One region of the Micromonospora hortensis genome, then DNA from elsewhere that is predicted to be linked to it. Evidence: riboswitches for the same ligand, from Rfam matches in the RefSeq annotation. Region 1 holds a riboswitch; each other region holds the start of a gene.

What was found. Region 1 has a riboswitch for cyclic di-AMP ahead of NIE111_RS22620 (C39 family peptidase). Riboswitches for the same ligand answer to the same signal wherever they lie in the genome.
Region 2: linked by a shared signal. The riboswitch ahead of NIE111_RS08100 (coiled-coil domain-containing protein) and the one ahead of NIE111_RS22620 (C39 family peptidase) in region 1 are both predicted to bind cyclic di-AMP.
Region 3: linked by a shared signal. The riboswitch ahead of NIE111_RS27520 (coiled-coil domain-containing protein) and the one ahead of NIE111_RS22620 (C39 family peptidase) in region 1 are both predicted to bind cyclic di-AMP.

What each region holds. Positions count from the first base shown of each region.
Region 1 covers NZ_JAKKFE010000033.1:84,594-90,076, reverse strand. Annotated here, with positions in the region: gene NIE111_RS22625 (hypothetical protein) at 28-798, shown strand; cyclic di-AMP (ydaO/yuaA leader) riboswitch at 1,083-1,223, shown strand; gene NIE111_RS22620 (C39 family peptidase) at 1,456-2,304, shown strand; gene NIE111_RS22615 (alpha/beta fold hydrolase) at 2,428-3,174, shown strand; gene NIE111_RS22610 (CDP-glycerol glycerophosphotransferase family protein) at 3,180-4,850, opposite strand; gene NIE111_RS22605 (bifunctional cytidylyltransferase/SDR family oxidoreductase) at 4,885-5,483, opposite strand, start outside.
Region 2 covers NZ_JAKKFE010000011.1:252,363-257,845, reverse strand. Annotated here, with positions in the region: gene NIE111_RS08105 (carbonic anhydrase) at 43-777, shown strand; gene NIE111_RS08100 (coiled-coil domain-containing protein) at 834-1,853, opposite strand; cyclic di-AMP (ydaO/yuaA leader) riboswitch at 1,858-1,988, opposite strand; gene NIE111_RS08095 (YibE/F family protein) at 2,155-3,525, opposite strand; gene NIE111_RS08090 (heavy metal translocating P-type ATPase) at 3,837-5,483, shown strand, end outside.
Region 3 covers NZ_JAKKFE010000054.1:29,365-34,847, forward strand. Annotated here, with positions in the region: gene surE (5'/3'-nucleotidase SurE) at 1-458, opposite strand, end outside; gene NIE111_RS27505 (1-phosphofructokinase family hexose kinase) at 455-1,432, opposite strand; gene NIE111_RS27510 (SRPBCC family protein) at 1,623-2,090, shown strand; gene NIE111_RS27515 (hypothetical protein) at 2,251-2,760, opposite strand; gene NIE111_RS27520 (coiled-coil domain-containing protein) at 2,902-3,966, opposite strand; cyclic di-AMP (ydaO/yuaA leader) riboswitch at 3,972-4,103, opposite strand; gene NIE111_RS27525 (cation diffusion facilitator family transporter) at 4,222-5,139, opposite strand; gene NIE111_RS27530 (HelD family protein) at 5,246-5,483, opposite strand, start outside.

The DNA of each region.
Region 1 (5,483 bases):
CACTGCTCTCTCCCCGAGGTGCCGACCATGGAGACCGTCGTCTTCTACCAGTTCGTGACCGAGATGCCGCGGGCCGCCGCCATCTGGTCGACGCTGTTCCTGCTGACCCTGGGCCTGCTCACCGTGCTGGCCGCCCGCCCCGAACGGGACCTCCCCACTGACGACCCGCTCCCGGCCGGGCCCACTCGTCGGGAGCTGGCCGCCGCCGAGGCCGTCGACCTGCGCCGCTACGCCGAGGAGGTGGCCGTCGCCGCGGCCCGTGCGGCCATCACCGCCAAGCGGCGGCGCGCCGCCTGGCTGACCGCTCAGGAGCAGATGGAGCAGGCCTGGACCGGGTACGACGAGGCGGACACCGCCGCGCGTCGCTTCGCCGACGCCGGGGCGCTGCCCACCCCGCAGACCTCGCACACCCCCGCCGAGTACGCCGCCCGGGAACGCTATCTGCACCGGGCGGCGATGGCGGCGTACTGGCGGGGCGACCTGACCATGGCGCAGCTGGGCGACGTGTTCGGGCACCGGCGCGGCTGGGATCCCCGGCGACACCCGGTCGAGCAGGAGGTGCTGATCAGCCGGGTGGTCCGCGATGCGCGGCTGGCCGACTACCAGGTGGCCGCCGACAGTGAGCGGGTCGCCTGGCGCGACGCGGAGTTGGCCGCCTCCTCGGCCCGTGCCCTCGCCGAGGAGGCGTACGCGGCGGCGGCCCGGCTCCGCCCGATCCTGGTCCCCGCGCGCCGCACCGTGGCCGGGGCGTTGCGTCCCGCCGTCGTGGCACTGTGGCGCCCGGCCCGGGTGGGTTGAGCCCAATCCGTGATGTGAGGCCGGTCACCCAATCGGGAAATCCGACGTCCGGCGCGTTCGGTGGGATTGTTCCCGCGATTGTGGCCGCGTTCTTTACGGCCTGTCCGGTTGTCGCCCGTAGGCGTCACCGTAACCGGTTGTCCCATCGAGTCACATCAGCGGCAATACGCGCAGAAATTGTCGCGCCAATTGGGGTTTACGCAGGTGAACCTTGCTTGGCAGGGCGTTGAGACGCCAGTAGTGTCGTCCCGTCCGGTGCGGTAACCGATCGCAAGACGCGACGCCGCATCGACCCGCTTAATCGTGATCAACGAACCGGGGACCCACCAGTAAGTCCGGGGTGAATCCGCGAGCCACGGCCCGCGGTAGGGCGTCTTCCCGCCCGAATCCGTCAGCTAACCCGGTAGGCGGTGTCGGAAGGAGTCCCATCCTCGTGCAGCACCTTTCCACCCCTCGGCTGTTCCCTCGCCTCCACGGCGCGGCGGTGCACCCGCTCATTCGTCCCGTGACGGTGAGCTGACCCCCGGGTCATCGCCTTCCCCGCCCGGCCGCGCCGGGCGTTCCCCTGAGCGGTTCACCATCCGCGGACCACGGTCCGCGCGCTGGCGCCTGCCCGGATACCGGTCCGGCCCCGGTGTGCCGCTCTCCCCCCGATCCGTGGAGGACCCCGTGAAGCACACCCTGCAGCGTCAGCTCCGCCGCCTCGCCACCGAGCGCCCGTACCAGATCGTCGCCGCCTCCGCCGCTGCCCTCGCGATCGCCACCACCACCGGCGCCCTGCTCACCACTGCCGACGAAGCCCCGGCCGGCCAGCGCACCGCGACCACTGTCGCCGAGATGCGCAGCGACCTCACCGCCTCCCGCGGCGAGGCTCGGGACGCGTCCCCCTCGGCCAGCGCCGCGCCGACCACTGCCGCGCCGGCCACCAGCGCCGCGTCGCCCGCAGCCAAGGCCAGCAGCAACCCGGACCTCACCCGGAAGCCGGAGCGGCCGAAGCCGCCCGCGACCAAGGTGCTCGACTACGACTACGAGGCGCAGAACACCTACTACAACTGCGGCCCGGCTGCCACCCGGAACGCGCTCAGCGCCGCCGGCATCGACCGCACCCAGGAGGACCTCGGCGCCGAGCTGGGCACCACCGAGATGGGCACCAACTCGGCCGAGGACACCACCCGGGTGCTCAACGCCGAGGTGAAGGGCTCCCCGTACCGGACCCGGATGTTCCCCGGAGCGCCCAGCCCGGCCCAGATGGACCGGCTCCAGGCCGACGTGGTGAAGGCCATCACCGACGGTCGGGGCGTGGTGGCGAACGTCGTCGGGGACGCCACCGACACCGACGGCGGCTGGCACTCCTACGGCGGCGGGCACTACATCGCCGTCGTGGGCTACAAGGACAACGGCCGCACCGTTCGGATCGCCGACTCGGCGAACCCGGCCGACCCGTCGTACTGGATCACCACGATCGACCTGGCCAACTGGATCACCAGCCGGGGCTACTCCGCCTGACCCGGGCACGCTGACCGCCGCGGGCGCCGTCCTCCACAAGGGGCCGGCGCCCGCGGCGTTTGTGCGCGCGGTCCGGCGTCGACGGCTCTCGTACCCGACAGTGAACCGTGGGAGACTGCGGCCGTGGTGGAGAAAACGGGTGGTCACGTCGGCCGCAGGCCGGTCCTGCTGCTGCTGCACGGCATGGGAGCGACCGGGGACGTGTGGTTGCCCTGGGCCCCGTACCTTGAGCAGCACTGGCCCGGTCGGTGGCTGGCACCGGACCTCGCCGGCCACGGCTGGGCGTCGCCGCTGCCGTCGTACTCCTTCCCGGGCTTCGCTCAGCAGATCGCGCAGGCCCTCGCCCCCGATGACCGGCTGGTAGTGCTCGGGCACTCGCTGGGCGGGGTGGTCGGCCTGGTGCTTGCCGCCCGCGACGCCGGAACGCCGGTGGACGCGGTGGTCGGGCTGGGCATCAAGGCACTCTGGTCACCCGCTGAGCTGGCCCGCGCCGCCGAGGTCGCCGCCCGACCGGTGAGCTGGTTCGCCAGCCGCACCGAGGCGGCGCGCCGCTACCTGCGGGTCTCCGGGCTGGCCGGCCTGGTCCCGCCGGACGATCCGGTGGTGGACGCCGGGCTGCGCCAGGTCGACGGCCGGTGGCGCCTCGCCATGGACCCGGCCGCCTTCGCCGTCGGCGAGCCCGACCTGGCCGCGCTCCTGGCGGCGACCGACGTGCCGGTGGTGCTGGCGCGCGGGGAGAACGACCCGATGGTCACCGACGAACAGCTCAAGGAGTACGGCGTACCGGTGGAAACGCTTCCGGGCCTCGGGCACAACGCGCACGTGGAGGACCCGGCGGCGGTGCTGGCGCTGCTCGACCCGTACCGCTGATTCGGTTACGCCGGTGTGGACGCGGCCAGTGTCTGAGCCGGTGTCAGCTCCCGGCGGGCGGCGGTCAGGAACGCCTCGGCGTACGCCTCGGCCGGGAAGTCACCCAGGTAGCGGCGGCGGGTGGCCCAGCGAGCCTCGGCCAGCGGATCGGTGTCCAGCAGGGCGGTCAGCACCTCGTCCACGTTGGACATGTCCCGACGCAGCACGTAACCCGACCCGGCCAGCGGGAACCGCTCCACGAACCGGTCGCCCTCGTCGCCCATGTCGGTGACCGCGTACGGCTTTCCGGAGTAGAGGAAGTCCGAGATCACGCCGGACACGTCGGAGACCAGCGCGTCGGCGGAGTTGACGCACTCGGTCAGATTCAGCTCCCGAGCCGCCGCGCCGACCACGTGCTGGCGGCCGGTGCGGGCCCGGTCGGCGACGAGCAGTTCGGTCAGGCGGCCCAGTTGGCGGGCCGATGCCGGGTTCTGCGTGGTGTACGGGTGGGCTCGCAGGATCACCGTCGCGCCGCGCTCCAACAGTCGGCGCAGCAGGCTTTCGGCCACCGGCAGCGAGCAGTAGTCGGCGTCGGCGTGGTGCCCGGTCCAGGTCGGCGTGTAGAGCACCGTCGGGTGCGCCAACCCTCGTGCGGGTTCTGGGCGTACCTCGATCGACTCGACCTGCGGGCGACCCACCACCACGAACTTGTCAGTCGGGATCTGCACTCCGGCGCGGGCGTACCTGTCGATCGCCGCCTGCCCGGCCACGAAGATCCGGTCGAAGATCCCCGACACCGGGTTGGCGCTCGGCGCCTTGTCGCTGTCGCCGTGGTGCAGCTGGATGTGGGTGAGCTGGGTGAAGCGGACGCAGTGGCTGTTCTTCGCACCGTGGTTGACGTAGAACGCCGCCCGCAGGCTCGGCACCAACGCCTCGTCCATCGCCCCCAGGGTGGGGCAGTAGACCACCGGCGCGTCGGTGGCCGCCGCGATCGGGGCCAGGAACTCCGGCTCACGCAGCACGACCAGGAACGGCCGGCCGATCCGTTGCAGGTACGGCAGCCACATGGTGACCTGGTATTCCGAGCCCGGAGGCGCGGAGAAGTAGAGCAGGAACTCCGGCTGGTGCCGGCGCAGCGCTGCGGCCACCGACCCGCCACCGGCGCGCGGCCGGAACCGTCGCCGGGCCAGGTCCAGCGCGACCGCACCGGCGCCCGCGCCGACCAGCAGGCTGGCGGCCAGCGCCACACCGGCCGGGAGGGCGAGCGTGGCGGCGAGCGCCAGGGCGGCGAGCAGCCCGAGCAGGGCCGTGCCGAGTTGGTCGGCGATCAGCGGCGTCCAGGCGCGTACCGGCAGATTGGCAGTTCTGATCTCCAGACCGCCGGCGGTGCGCAGCGGCCCCACCAGCAGCACCAGCCCCAGCAGGACCAGCCCGGTGGCGACCAGCGCGAGGTTGAGCCCGTCGTCCAGCCGCCGGGAGTAACCGACCAGGATCGCCGCGGCGATCAACGCGGTCTCCGCCACCAGGTCGGCGCTGGGCCGGATCCGCTGCTCAGCGGCCGAGGCGGCCAGCGCGGCGACGGCCAACGCCAGCCCCCAGCCGGTGGCGCCGGTCAGCGCCAGCACGACGAAGGCCAGCACGGCCAACCCGGTGGTCAGGCACCGGGCGGCCAGCTTTCGGACCAGGTCGCCGCGCAATGTCGCTCCGTTCGTGGTTCGGCAGCCGTCGGCGTCAGTTGGCGGACGTCGCGCCGGCCGGTGCCTCGACCCGACCCGACCCGGACTGCGCCGGCACGCTCGGCGTGGGCCCGTCGCCGGGTGCCCGGCGTACGTCGATCACCTGACCGGTCAGGTCGGAGATCAGCACGTCCAGCGACGACTGGGCGACGGCCTCCGCGGCGAGCAGGGTGTGCTCCGGCTCCTCGCCGAAGGCCCGCGTCCGCATCGGGGTGGCGGTGCGCTCCGGGTTGATGCAGTTGACGCGCACGCCCACGTCGGCCCACTCGTCGGCGAGCGCCTGGGTCAGGTTGACCAGGGCGGCCTTGGTGGCCGAGTAGAGCGCGTAGCGGGCCCGGCCCCGGGTGTAGGAGCTGGACGTGTAGAGCAGCAACTGGCCCTTGGTCTGCTGGAGGTACGGGAGGGCCTGGCGGGCGATGGTCACCGGGCCGACGAAGTTGACCTGGAGCAGCCGGTCCATGGTCTCCTCGTCCATTTCGGCGAGGGCGCCCTTCTCCAGGATGCCGGCGGTCACCACCACGTGGTCGATCCGGCCGGTGGCCTCGAAGGCGGTCGTCAGCGCGGCCTCGACGTCATTGGCCCGCTCCACGTGGG
Region 2 (5,483 bases), on a different contig from region 1:
AGCCGGCTTGACCAGGGCAGACGCGTCGAGACGAGGTGCGGGATGAGTCATACCGGAAGCTCCGGCGGTCAGCCGGGTCCGCAGCGGACCACCGACCGGGCCACCGCGCTCAGCGAGCCGACCCGGGCCTACGCCGAACTGGTCGCCGGCAACCGGCGCTTCGTCGATGGCGCCCCACGCCACCCCAACCAGGATGCCGGGCACCGGGCCGCCGTGGCCGACGGGCAACACCCGTTCGCGGTGATCGTCGGCTGCTCCGACTCGCGGCTGGCTGCCGAGATCATCTTCGACCGGGGTCTGGGCGACCTGTTCGTGGTTCGCACCGCCGGGCACACCGCCGGCCCCGAGGTGCTCGGCAGCGTCGAGTACGCGGTGACAGTGCTCGGCACCCCGCTGGTGGTGGTGCTCGGCCACGACTCGTGTGGTGCGGTGCAGGCCGCCCGGGAGTCCGCCGCGACCGGTACCGCACCGAGTGGGCATCTGCGCGCGGTGGTCGACGCCGTGCTGCCCAGCCTGCGCCGCGCCGCGTCCGAGGGCGTTGACGACATCGACGGCATCGTGGACATCCACATCGCCCAGACCGTCGAGACGTTGCTCGGGCAGTCGCCCGTGCTGGCCGACGAGGTGGCGCTGGGACGCTGTGCGGTGGTGGGGGTGTCCTACCGGCTCGCCGCCGGAGCCGTGCGCCCGGTGGCCGCGGTGCCGGCCGGCTTCGCGACGGTGGAGACCCCGGCCTCGACCGAGTCGACCGACCCGGCCGCGCCTGCCACCGTCTGACGCGACGAGGGCCGCTCCGCGTCACGCGGAACGGCCCTCGACGGGGATCGTGCGGGTCAGAGCAGCGACATGTGGACGTGGTCGGTGTGGTTCGACGGCCCGCTGTACGAACTCCAGCCGGTGGCCGGGAACCAGATCTGCCGGTTCCAGATCACGTAGTAGATGCCGAGCCGGTCGGCGTTACGGATGAGGAACGCGGCGACGTTGTTGCCGTACGTCCGGGTGTCGTTGTTGTGCCATGGGGAGAACCCGCTCTTCTGCAGCGACCAGTCGCAGGCGCGGCCCTTCGGGTGCTCCCACGGCCCGCCGGGGCGGTAGCAGCCGACGAACCGGTTGAAGCCGGCCGCCTTGACCTCCTTGTACGCGTGCAGCGTGCGCGGCGTGACGCAGCCGGACGTGGTGGGGTCGTTCTCGCTGCACGACTGGGGCTTCCAGTCACCGTCGGCAGTGCGACCCGGGCCGATCTTCGCGACCTTGGAGGTGGCATCCACCAGGCCGCCGGTGAAACCCTTGCCGCCGACGAGGGAGAGCGCCTTGTCGGCCTCGCTCTTGCGCTTCGCCATCAGGGCGGTCTGCTTCTGCTGCTCGCGGACCTCCGTGTCGAGGGCCAGCTTGGCCTGCTCGGCGCGGGCCTTCACCTCGTTGACCTCGGAGAGCTTCTTCTCGTTGACCATGTTCATCTCGTCGAGCAGCCCGGCGCGCTGGACGAACGAGTCGGGAGCGTCGCTCTCCAGCAGCATCGCGACCGCGCCGATCCGGCCGGTCCGGTACGCCTGGGCGGCGATCTGCCCGACCTGCGGCGCCAGCGCGTCCAGGTCGGCCTTGGCGCGGTTGACCTCCGCCGCCAACTCGCCCTGCCGCTTCTTGGATTTGTCCAGCTTGGACTTCGCGGCGGAGTAGTCGCGGTTGGCCTGCTCGATGACGTCGTTGAGCAGCTTGGGCTCGCCGTCCTCCTCGTGCCCGGACGGTGTGGGGTTCGTCGGGGCGGCGTGCGCCGGGAGCGGCCCGGCGAGCACGGTCAGTGCGGCGATCACGGCCACCACGGGTGTCAACCAGCGGCGTAGGGGTGCCGTCACAATGTTCCCTTCCGTCGACCGCCGACCGGGTTAGCTGACGGGTTCGGGGCGGAAGTGGCCCCTACCGCTGACGCGGATTCACCCCAGGCACCTGGGTCCCCGGCTCGCCGGTTGGCGATTGGGCGGTGGCACCGCAGGCGCCGCTTCGCGCCTTCATCGGTAACCGGCAGCGAGGTTACCCGAGAGCCGACCGGCTGAGCTATGCCTGGATGCCGACCAAAAGCGTCATTTCGCCATAGCGTTGAGTGACCAGTGACGCGGTTCTCAGGGTGGATGCCCGATCTGGTCACGCTGAGGAGTGTCACCATGCCGTATCCGTGCTCCTGTTCGACTCCGGCCACCGGTCGGTGGCCTCGGATGGGGGTGCGGTCCGCGTCCGGTCCGGCTCGTCGGAGCCGGCCGTACGCGGTGAGCTGAGTGCGGCCAGTGCCTCGCTGCGGTCCGGCTGGGGCCGGGGCGCGGGAGCGCCGCTGGACGGCGTGGCATCGCCGCGCCCGGCGGCGGTCACCACCGCTGCCAGGCCGGTGGTCAGCGGCACGGCGGCGATCAGGCCGAGGGTGGCGACCGCGCTGCGGACGATCTCCTGCGCGAGGAACTCGCTGGTGAGGATCTGCCCGATCGGCCGCGAGTCGGCGGTGAGCAGGAGCAGCAGGGGCAGTGACGCGCCCGCGTACGCCAGCACGATGGTGTTGACGGTGGAGGCGATGTGCGCGCGGCCGACCCGGGTGGCCGCACGGTACAGCTGCAACCGGGTCAGCCCGGGGTTCGCGTTCGCCAGTTCGGTGACGGTGGCCGCCTGGGTGACCGTCACGTCGTCGAGCACCCCGAGCGATCCGATGATGATGCCGGCGAGTAGCAGACCGTGCAGGTCCACGTCGCCCTGGAACATCGACAGGGTGGTGGCGTCTTCGCTGCCGAAGCCGGTGAGGTGGGTCGCGGCGGTGGCGATGGTGGCGAGCACGCCGGTCAGCACCAGGCTGCCCAGGGTGCCGAGTACCGCGACCGAGGTCTGTGCGGTGACCCCGTGGGTCAGATAGAGCACCACGAACATGATCAGGGCCGCGCCGACCACCGCCACCAGCAGCGGTGACCTGCCGGCGCTGATGCCCGGCAGCACGAAGGTGAGCAGGATGGCGAAGCTGGCGGCCAGCCCGGCGAGCGCTGCCAGACCTCGCCACCGCCCGAACGCGACGATCGCGGCCGCGAAGACCACCGCCAGCCACACCATCGGGGTGCCGCGTTGGTGCTCGGCGATGTTCCAGTTGCTGACCGTGGGATCGATCGGATCGGCCAGTTCGACCAGGACGACCTCGTCGCCGACCTCGACCCGGGGTGCGCCGGGCCCGTCGGGCACCGGTGTCCGTACCTGCTGGCCGGCGGTCGGCCCGTCGTCCACCCGGACGTCGACAGTGCCGCACCGCCCGTCGCCGACCCTCGGTGTGCCCTCCGGAACCGACGGTGCCGGCGGGCACGGCTCGCTCACCACCCGGGTGACGGTGCCGGGGTGGCGCGGCACGTCCGCGCCACCATCGGTCTGCGGTGACCCGCCGCGGGGCCAGAGCAGTAACGCGGCCAGCACGGTGGCGACGAAGAGGGGTACCACAGTCACGATGAGGATCCGTCGCACCCGTGGCGGGGCGGACGGAGCGGGGTGAGTGTGGTCGGCGGCCAAGGTGAGACTCCCAACGATCCGGTGCGGGATACGGGTCAGCGGGCCGGGCGGTTCACCGTTGCGGTGGAAACGCGGCGGACGGCGGGGCGGATCGCTGCCTGACGACCGCTTGATCACGGACGGTCAGTGCTCGGCCCGGTCGGCCGGGGACGACGCCACGACGGGGCGGCGCCGGTGCCCGACTGTGCAGCGGCATTCGGAGGGCCATCGTGGGAGATGCTAGCCAGCCCTCCCGGGGGTTGCAGGTCGTGGCGGAGTGTCGGGCGGCCGAACCGCTCGCGCGGCGGCCTCCGGGGCGGCATGTTGGAGCCATGCCCGCTCCGTCACCGCCCGACCCGGATCGCCAGCGACGCGCCGAGCCCATGCCGCACGACAAGCACCCCGGGCGCGCCGGGCGCGACAAGCTCGCCGGGCACGACAAACACGCCGGGCGCGACAAGCCCGCCGGGCACGACAAACACGCCGGGCGCGACAAGCCCGCCGGGCACGACAAACACGCCGGGCGCGACAAGCCCGCCGGGCACGACAAACACGCCGGGCACGATCCGGCGTTGTTCCGCCGCCGGTTCTGGGTCTGCCTGGTGTTGACCGTCCCGGTGGTGTTGACGAGTCGTCTCGTGTCGGATCGGCTGGGCCTGACCGGGGACGACGGCCTCCCCGGCCAGGCCTGGGTGGGGCCGGTGCTCGGCTCGGTGGTGTTCTGGTGGGGCGGTTGGCCGTTCCTGGTCGGTGCGGTCAGGGAGGTGCGGGACCGGGCGCCCGGGATGATGCTGTTGGTCGCGATGGCGATCACCGTCGCGTACGCCGCGTCCCTGGCGACCAGCGTCGGCGCCTTCGACCTGGACTTCTGGTGGGAGTTGGCCGCGCTCGTCACCATCATGCTGCTCGGGCACTGGCAGGAGATGAAGGCCATCGGGCAGGCTCGGGGAGCGCTCGCGGCGCTCGCCGCGCTGTTGCCGGACGAGGCCGAACGGGTGGCGGCGGACGGGCGGGTCGAGGCGGTGCCGGTGACCGGTCTGCGGATCGGCGACGTGGTGCTGGTCCGGCCGGGGGGTCGGGTGCCGGCGGACGGCCGGGTCGTCGAGGGCGGCGCCGAGCTGGACGAGTCGATGATCACCGGGGAGTCGCGGCCGGTCGCCCGGTCGACGGGCGACCGGGTGGTGGCCGGCACCGTCGCCACCGACTCGGCGATCCGGGTGCGCGTCGAGGCGTTGGGTGAGCAGACCGCCCTCGCCGGCATCCAGCGGATGGTCGCGCAGGCCCAGGCTTCCGGTGGACGGGCCCAACTGTTGGCCGACCGGTTCGCCGCCGCGCTGTTCTACCTGGCCACCGGCACCGCCGTGCTGACCGTGCTGGTCTGGACCGCGCTCGGTCAGCCGGACGAGGCGGTGGTCCGTGCGGTCACCGTCCTGGTGATCGCCTGCCCGCATGCGCTGGGTCTCGCCATCCCGCTGGTCGTCGCGCTCTCCACAGCGCTCGCCGCGCGGTCCGGGATCCTGGTCAAGGACCGGTTGGCCCTGGAACGGATACGGACCGTCGGCGCGGTGCTCTTCGACAAGACCGGCACGCTGACCCGGGGCGAGCACGGGGTGACCGACCTGGTGGCGGCGTCCGGCGTCGAGCGGGACGAGGTGCTGCGGATCGCGGCCGGTGTCGAGTCGGAGAGCGAACACCCGTTGGCTAGGGCGATAGTGGCGGCCGCCGGGAGCGCCGGGCCGACCCGGGCGGCCGGGTTCCGGTCGCTGCCGGGCCGCGGTGTGCAGGCGACAATCGACGGTACGGAGTACGCGGTGGGCGGGCCGGCGCTGCTGCGCGAGCTGGGCCTTCGGCTCCCGGCGGAGCTGGAGGCCGCGACCGGGCGGTGGTCGGCGCGGGGTGCCGCGGTGTTGCACCTGGTGCGGCTGCCGGACGCCGTGCTCGGTGCGTTCGCGTTGACCGACGAGGTGCGTCCGGAGGCC
Region 3 (5,483 bases), on a different contig from region 1:
ACGGCGGCGCCACCGCTCGCGGCCGTCGCCTCACCGGCGGACAGCACGTCCAGGGAGACCGCCATCGCCCGGCAGCCGTTGGTGGCGGCGGTGAACGCGGCACCCACCGTCCCGGAGTGCAGCACCGCCCGGCCGGCGTTGGCGCCCCGGTTGACCCCGGAAAGCACCACCGACGGCGGCGGGCCGAACGCCCCGTGCAAGGCGATCAGCGTGATGAAGCCCGGTGACCCGGCGACCCCGTACGCCGGCACACCCGCCAGGTCCGGCAGCGGATGGTCGTTCACGACGACTCGCCCGTCGCGCTCCATGGCGCTCATCGCGGCGCTGGTGCCGCTCGCCTCCTCCATCGGCGCGGCCACCACGACGTCCAGGCCCCGCTGCCGGGCGGCCCAGGCCAGCGCCTGGATGCCCGGCGCCGCGATCCCATCGTCGTTGGTGATCAACACCCGCAGTGTCATCGCTCGACCACCCGGCCGGCCAGCTCGTCCGGGCTGGTCCGCTCCTGTTGCCGGCTGTCCGCCGGCACCAGCCGGACCCGGTCCACCAGGCCGGTGATCGAGTCCAGCCGTCCGGTGCCCAGGCCATGCCGGGTCACGTTCAGTGCGCCGGCGGCGGCGCCGGTGCGGATGGCGGTCCGAATGTCCCCGCCCCTGGCCACGACGGCCGCCACTCCGGCCGTCATCGAGTCACCCGCGCCGCGCGGGTCGGCGGCCTCCAGCCGGGGCATCTCGACCTGGAACAGCTCCCCCTCGATGAGCGCCAACGCCGGCTGGTCGGCGCGGCTCACCACCACCGTCTCGGCGCCGCCCGCGTGCAGCTCGTACATGGCCCGGGTCAGCTCCTCGGTGTCGTCGCTGCGGGCGCGGCCGTCGCGGATCAACTCCTCGTGACTCACCTTGAGGAAGAACACACCGCTCTCCAGCACCGAAGCGAGGTGATCGCCGGAGAGGTCGACCACCACCCGGCCGCCGTTCGCGCCGAGGTCGGCGGCGAAGCGTCGATACAGGTCGGCCGGTACGAGCCACGGTTCGTTCGGCCCACTGAGGATGCTCACCGAGGCCTGCAGGCCCTCGCCGAGGGCGAGGTTGTACAGCTCGTCGATCTCGTGCCGGCTCAACGGCTGCCCGGGCACGTCGGCGATCTCCTGCCGGGAGCCGTCGCGGCGATCGTGCACGTACCCGCCGCTGCCCGAGTCACGGACCACCACCTTGAGGTCCACGCCCTCACTGACCAGCAGTGGCTCCAGCACCTGGCCGATCTCACCGCCGAGGGCGGCGCAGAGCACCACGTCGACTCCGAGGGAGATCACCATCCGGGCCTGCCAGACGCCCTGCCCGCCAGGGTGCAGGTGCAGCTCGGGGTGGTCGTTGGGCTGGTCCACGGTCACCGTCAGCTGTGGAGTGGGCGCGAAGACCATCACGTGCCCACTCATCGGTCGTCGCCGTTCATGCTGGCCGCCCTCCGGCATCTTCGGGAAGATTTCGCACTAACCGACCTTAATGGCGCAGGTGGTGGCAGGTCGTCGCATCGGCCGGGTCCGGCGCGGCGCCGAGGGCCCGGGGGCGTTGCCAGCCAGACATCGGTACGGGACGATCGAGCGACAAACGACGGCGGGAGACGGTGTGCGCAGCAGCGATACCTTCAGCTACACCGTCCAGGCCCGGTGCTCACCCGCCGAGGCGGCAGCGTTGCTCAGCGACCTGACCCGGCAGGGCGAGCTGCACCCGCTGATCGTCCGGGTCCGCCGGGTGCCGCCCCGGCCTGGCGCCCAGGCCAGCTACACGATCAACGACCGGTTGGCGGCCGGTCCGCTGCGCTTCCGGACCACCTACCACGCGGACGTGCTGATCAGCGAGGCCGACGAGATCGTCATGGTGGCCCGCCAGTGGCCGGCCACCACAGTGCGCAACCACACCCGGCTACGCGCCGAGCCGGACGGCCTGGTCCGCATCGACGTGGAGATCACCCTGACCGCGCCGACGCCGCTGTTCCGCTACGCGTTCCGCCAGGCCCAGGCCGCTCACCTAGCCCTAGCCACCCGGCTGGGCGCGGCCCTCGACCGCACCGGCACCCCGCCAAACCCGACCTGACCCGCGCCGCGTCGCCCCGCCCGCCGCCCCGCCGCGTCGATCTTGCAGTTTCGGTTGTCTATGTCGGCGTAATGCCCCATATGTCGGGACAGTAAGTGCAAGATCGCGGAGCAGGGCAGGTCGCTTGCGCTTGGTGCGACGTGCTCAGCGGGGGTGGCGTCTAGATCGTGGTTGTAGCGCGATCACGGCTCGTGCGGGCGGGTCGGGTGGCGGGACGCCGGCCCCAGGGCTTGTAGGTGGACAGCACCGTCGCGATGATCATCAGGCTGGTCGACACCGCCGGCGCGATGACCAGGTCGGCGCGATCCCGGGCGGGCAGGGCGGCGCCGACCGCTCCGGCGTGGCGCAGGTTCGGGGTGAGCAGGAACAGCACCAGCCCGACCATCACCGTGGTGAGCACGAGCTTGACCAGCACCCAGCGGTGGCGCAGCAGGCCCCACGGGGTGAGCAGCGAGCTGGCGACCCCGATCAGCCAGACCAGGACGCTCAGCGGCGCGAACAGCACAGTGCCGACCAGGGCCGTGACCGGATAGACCACAGCCGGGTCGGCGCCCCGCTGGACGGCGATGCCGAGGGTGAGCAGCACCAGGTCGGCGCCGAGCCAGCCGAGCGAGGTGACGAGATGCAGGGTGAGCAGCGCCTTGCGGGTGGTGGGTCGGATCCGAGGCATACCGCGATGCTTCCCGCCGACCGCTGCCGGGTCGTCCGACGATCGACGACATCACGGGTACGCCCGGCGACGTAGCCCCGCCCCGGACACACGTGATGCCTGTGAGCCACCGAACGACTCACAGGCATCACGACGCGTGGGTCAGTAGACCGACAGGTGTACGTGGTTGGTGTGGTCGGTCGACGGGGTGCCCTGCGCCCCGCTGTACGACTTCCACCCGCTGCTGGGCAGCCAGATCTGCCTGTACCAGATCACGTAGAGCACGGCGAGCCGGTCGGCGTTGCGGATGAAGTACGCCGCCAGGTTGTTGCCGTACGTCTTGTCGCCGCCGGTGGCGTTCCCGCCGAAGCCGCCCTTCTGCGCCGCGAAGTCGCAGGCCCGGCCCTTCGGGTGTTCGCCGGAGCCGCTGGGGCGGTGGCACGAGACGTAGCGGGTGAATCCGGCGGCCTTGGCCTGGTTGAGCGCGTGCAGGGTGCGCGGGGTGATGCAGCCGTTGGCCGGCGTGGGGTCGTTGACGCTGCACGACTCGGAGGGCCAGGAGCCGTCGGAGTTGCGCGGTGCGGCCTTCGCGTTGGCGCTGGAGGTGCCCCGGTTGGAGCCGCCGTCGGCGGTGGTCTGCGGTTTGGGTGTGGTGGCCACTGTCAGGGCCCGTTCGGCCTGCTCCTTGCGCTTGGCCATCACCGCGACCTGCTTGCGTTGTTCGTTGATCTCGCCGTCCAGGGCGACCCGGGTGCGGTTGGCCTTGTCCTTGCTGTCCAGCAGGTCGCGCAGCACCCGGTCCTCGTTGGCCGCCACCGCGTCCAGCGCGGCCGCCCGGTCCATGAAGCCTTCCGGAGTGTTGCTGTTGAGCAGCGCCGACATCGCACCGAGCCGGCCGGTGCGGTACGCCACCTCGGCGATCTCGCCGACCTTGCCGTTGCGCTGGTCGATCTCACCCTCGATGGTCGTCAGCTGGGTGGCGAGTTGCTTCTGCCGTTGCACCGAGGTGTCCAGGGCGCGCTTCGCGTCCAGGTAGCCCTTGCTGGCCGCCTCGAGTTGGGCCCGCAACGCCGGGGTGCCGCCCTCCTCGTCGGAGTCGGGTGCGGCGGCCCGCAGGCCGGTCGGGGGAGCGGCCGAGGCGGTGCCGGCCGGAAGCGCGACGCCGAGGGCGAACATCGCGACGATCAGGGCCGCCAGTCGGGCGGCGGGTGGTCGTGCTGGTGCCACTGCGCATGTCCTTCCGTCAGCCGCCGACCGGGTTAGCTGACGGGTTCGGGACGGAAGATCCCTACCGCTGACGCGGATACACCCCAGGAACATGGTTCCCCGGTTCGCCCAGTTGGGCGATTAGGCGGCGACCGCCACCGGCGCCGGGAGGGCGCCGCCTGGTGGAGGCCGGGACCGAGCCTACCGGTGCGGGTGGGGCCGCTGCAGCCGATGTGACGGACGGTGCGTGCGTCACCACGGAAAATTACGGATCCGTCACCATTCGATGGAGCCACAGGCTCCAGAAGCGGCGCCGGGCTCAATCTGCAACGTCGCGTGCTCGATGCGGAAGTCGTCGTGCAGGGCCGTACGCGCCGCGGTGAGCACCGCGCCGACCTCCGCGCCGGGTGCCATGGTCAGGTGGGCGGAGGCCACCTCCATGCCCGAGGTGAGCGTCCAGACGTGCAGGTCGTGCACCTCGACGACACCGGGAACGGCGGCGAGCCGGTCGTGCACGGCGGTCACCTGGAGGTGCTCCGGGGCGGCCTGCACCAGGATGCGGATGGCGGCGCGGGCCAGCCGCCAGGTGCGCGGCAGGATGAAAACGCCGATGGCGACCGCGACCAGGGGGTCGGCCCACCACCAGTCGGTGACGGTGATGAGCAGCGCCGCGCCGATGACGCCGAGCGAGCCGAGCAGGTCACCGAGCACCTCCAGGTAGGCGCCCTGGAGGTTGATGCTCTCGCGGGCCCCGGCGCGCAGCAGCGCGAAGGCGGCGATGTTCGCGAGTAGGCCGAGCACGGCCACCGCGAGCATCGGGCCGGCGATGACCTGGTGCGGGTCGCCGAAACGGCGGATCGCCTCGATCACCACGTAGATCGCGACGCCGGAGAGTAGGACGGCGTTGGCCAGCGCGGCGAGCACCTCGAGCCGGTAGAGCCCGAAGGTGCGCTGCGGGTCGCCGGTCGCCCGCCGGGTCGCCGTGATGGCGGCGAGCGCCATCCCGATGCCGAGCACGTCGGTGAACATGTGCCCGGCGTCGGAGAGCAGGGCGAGCGAGCCGGTGTGCAGGGCGGCCACCGCCTCGACCACCATCAGGGTGGCGAGCAACCCGAACGCCGCCCAGAGTCGACCTCGGTGCTGGTGTGCGGCATTGGCGACGGACCCATGGTGGTGGTCATGACCTGCGCCCACGAGAACCACCTTCCGCCGCTGGTCGGGACCCGGTCAAATGTATGCTCACATCGCTATGTGTGCAAGTGTACGGGCAGCGCCGTCCGCTGGTGGCGCTCCGCACACGTCAGCCGGTCGGGTCGATGGTGGTGAGACGCTGGGTGGCCCGGGAAAGCGCCACGTACAGGGTGCGCACCCCGGCACCCGGATCTGCCCGGATCTCGCTCGGGGCGACCAGCACCACCCCGTCGTACTCCATGCCCTTGGCCTCCAGGCTGGTCACCACCTGCAACCTCGGCGCGCCGAGCGCGCCCAGCCACCCGGCGACCTCGTCCCGGCGGGGGACCGGCGTGATCACCCCGACC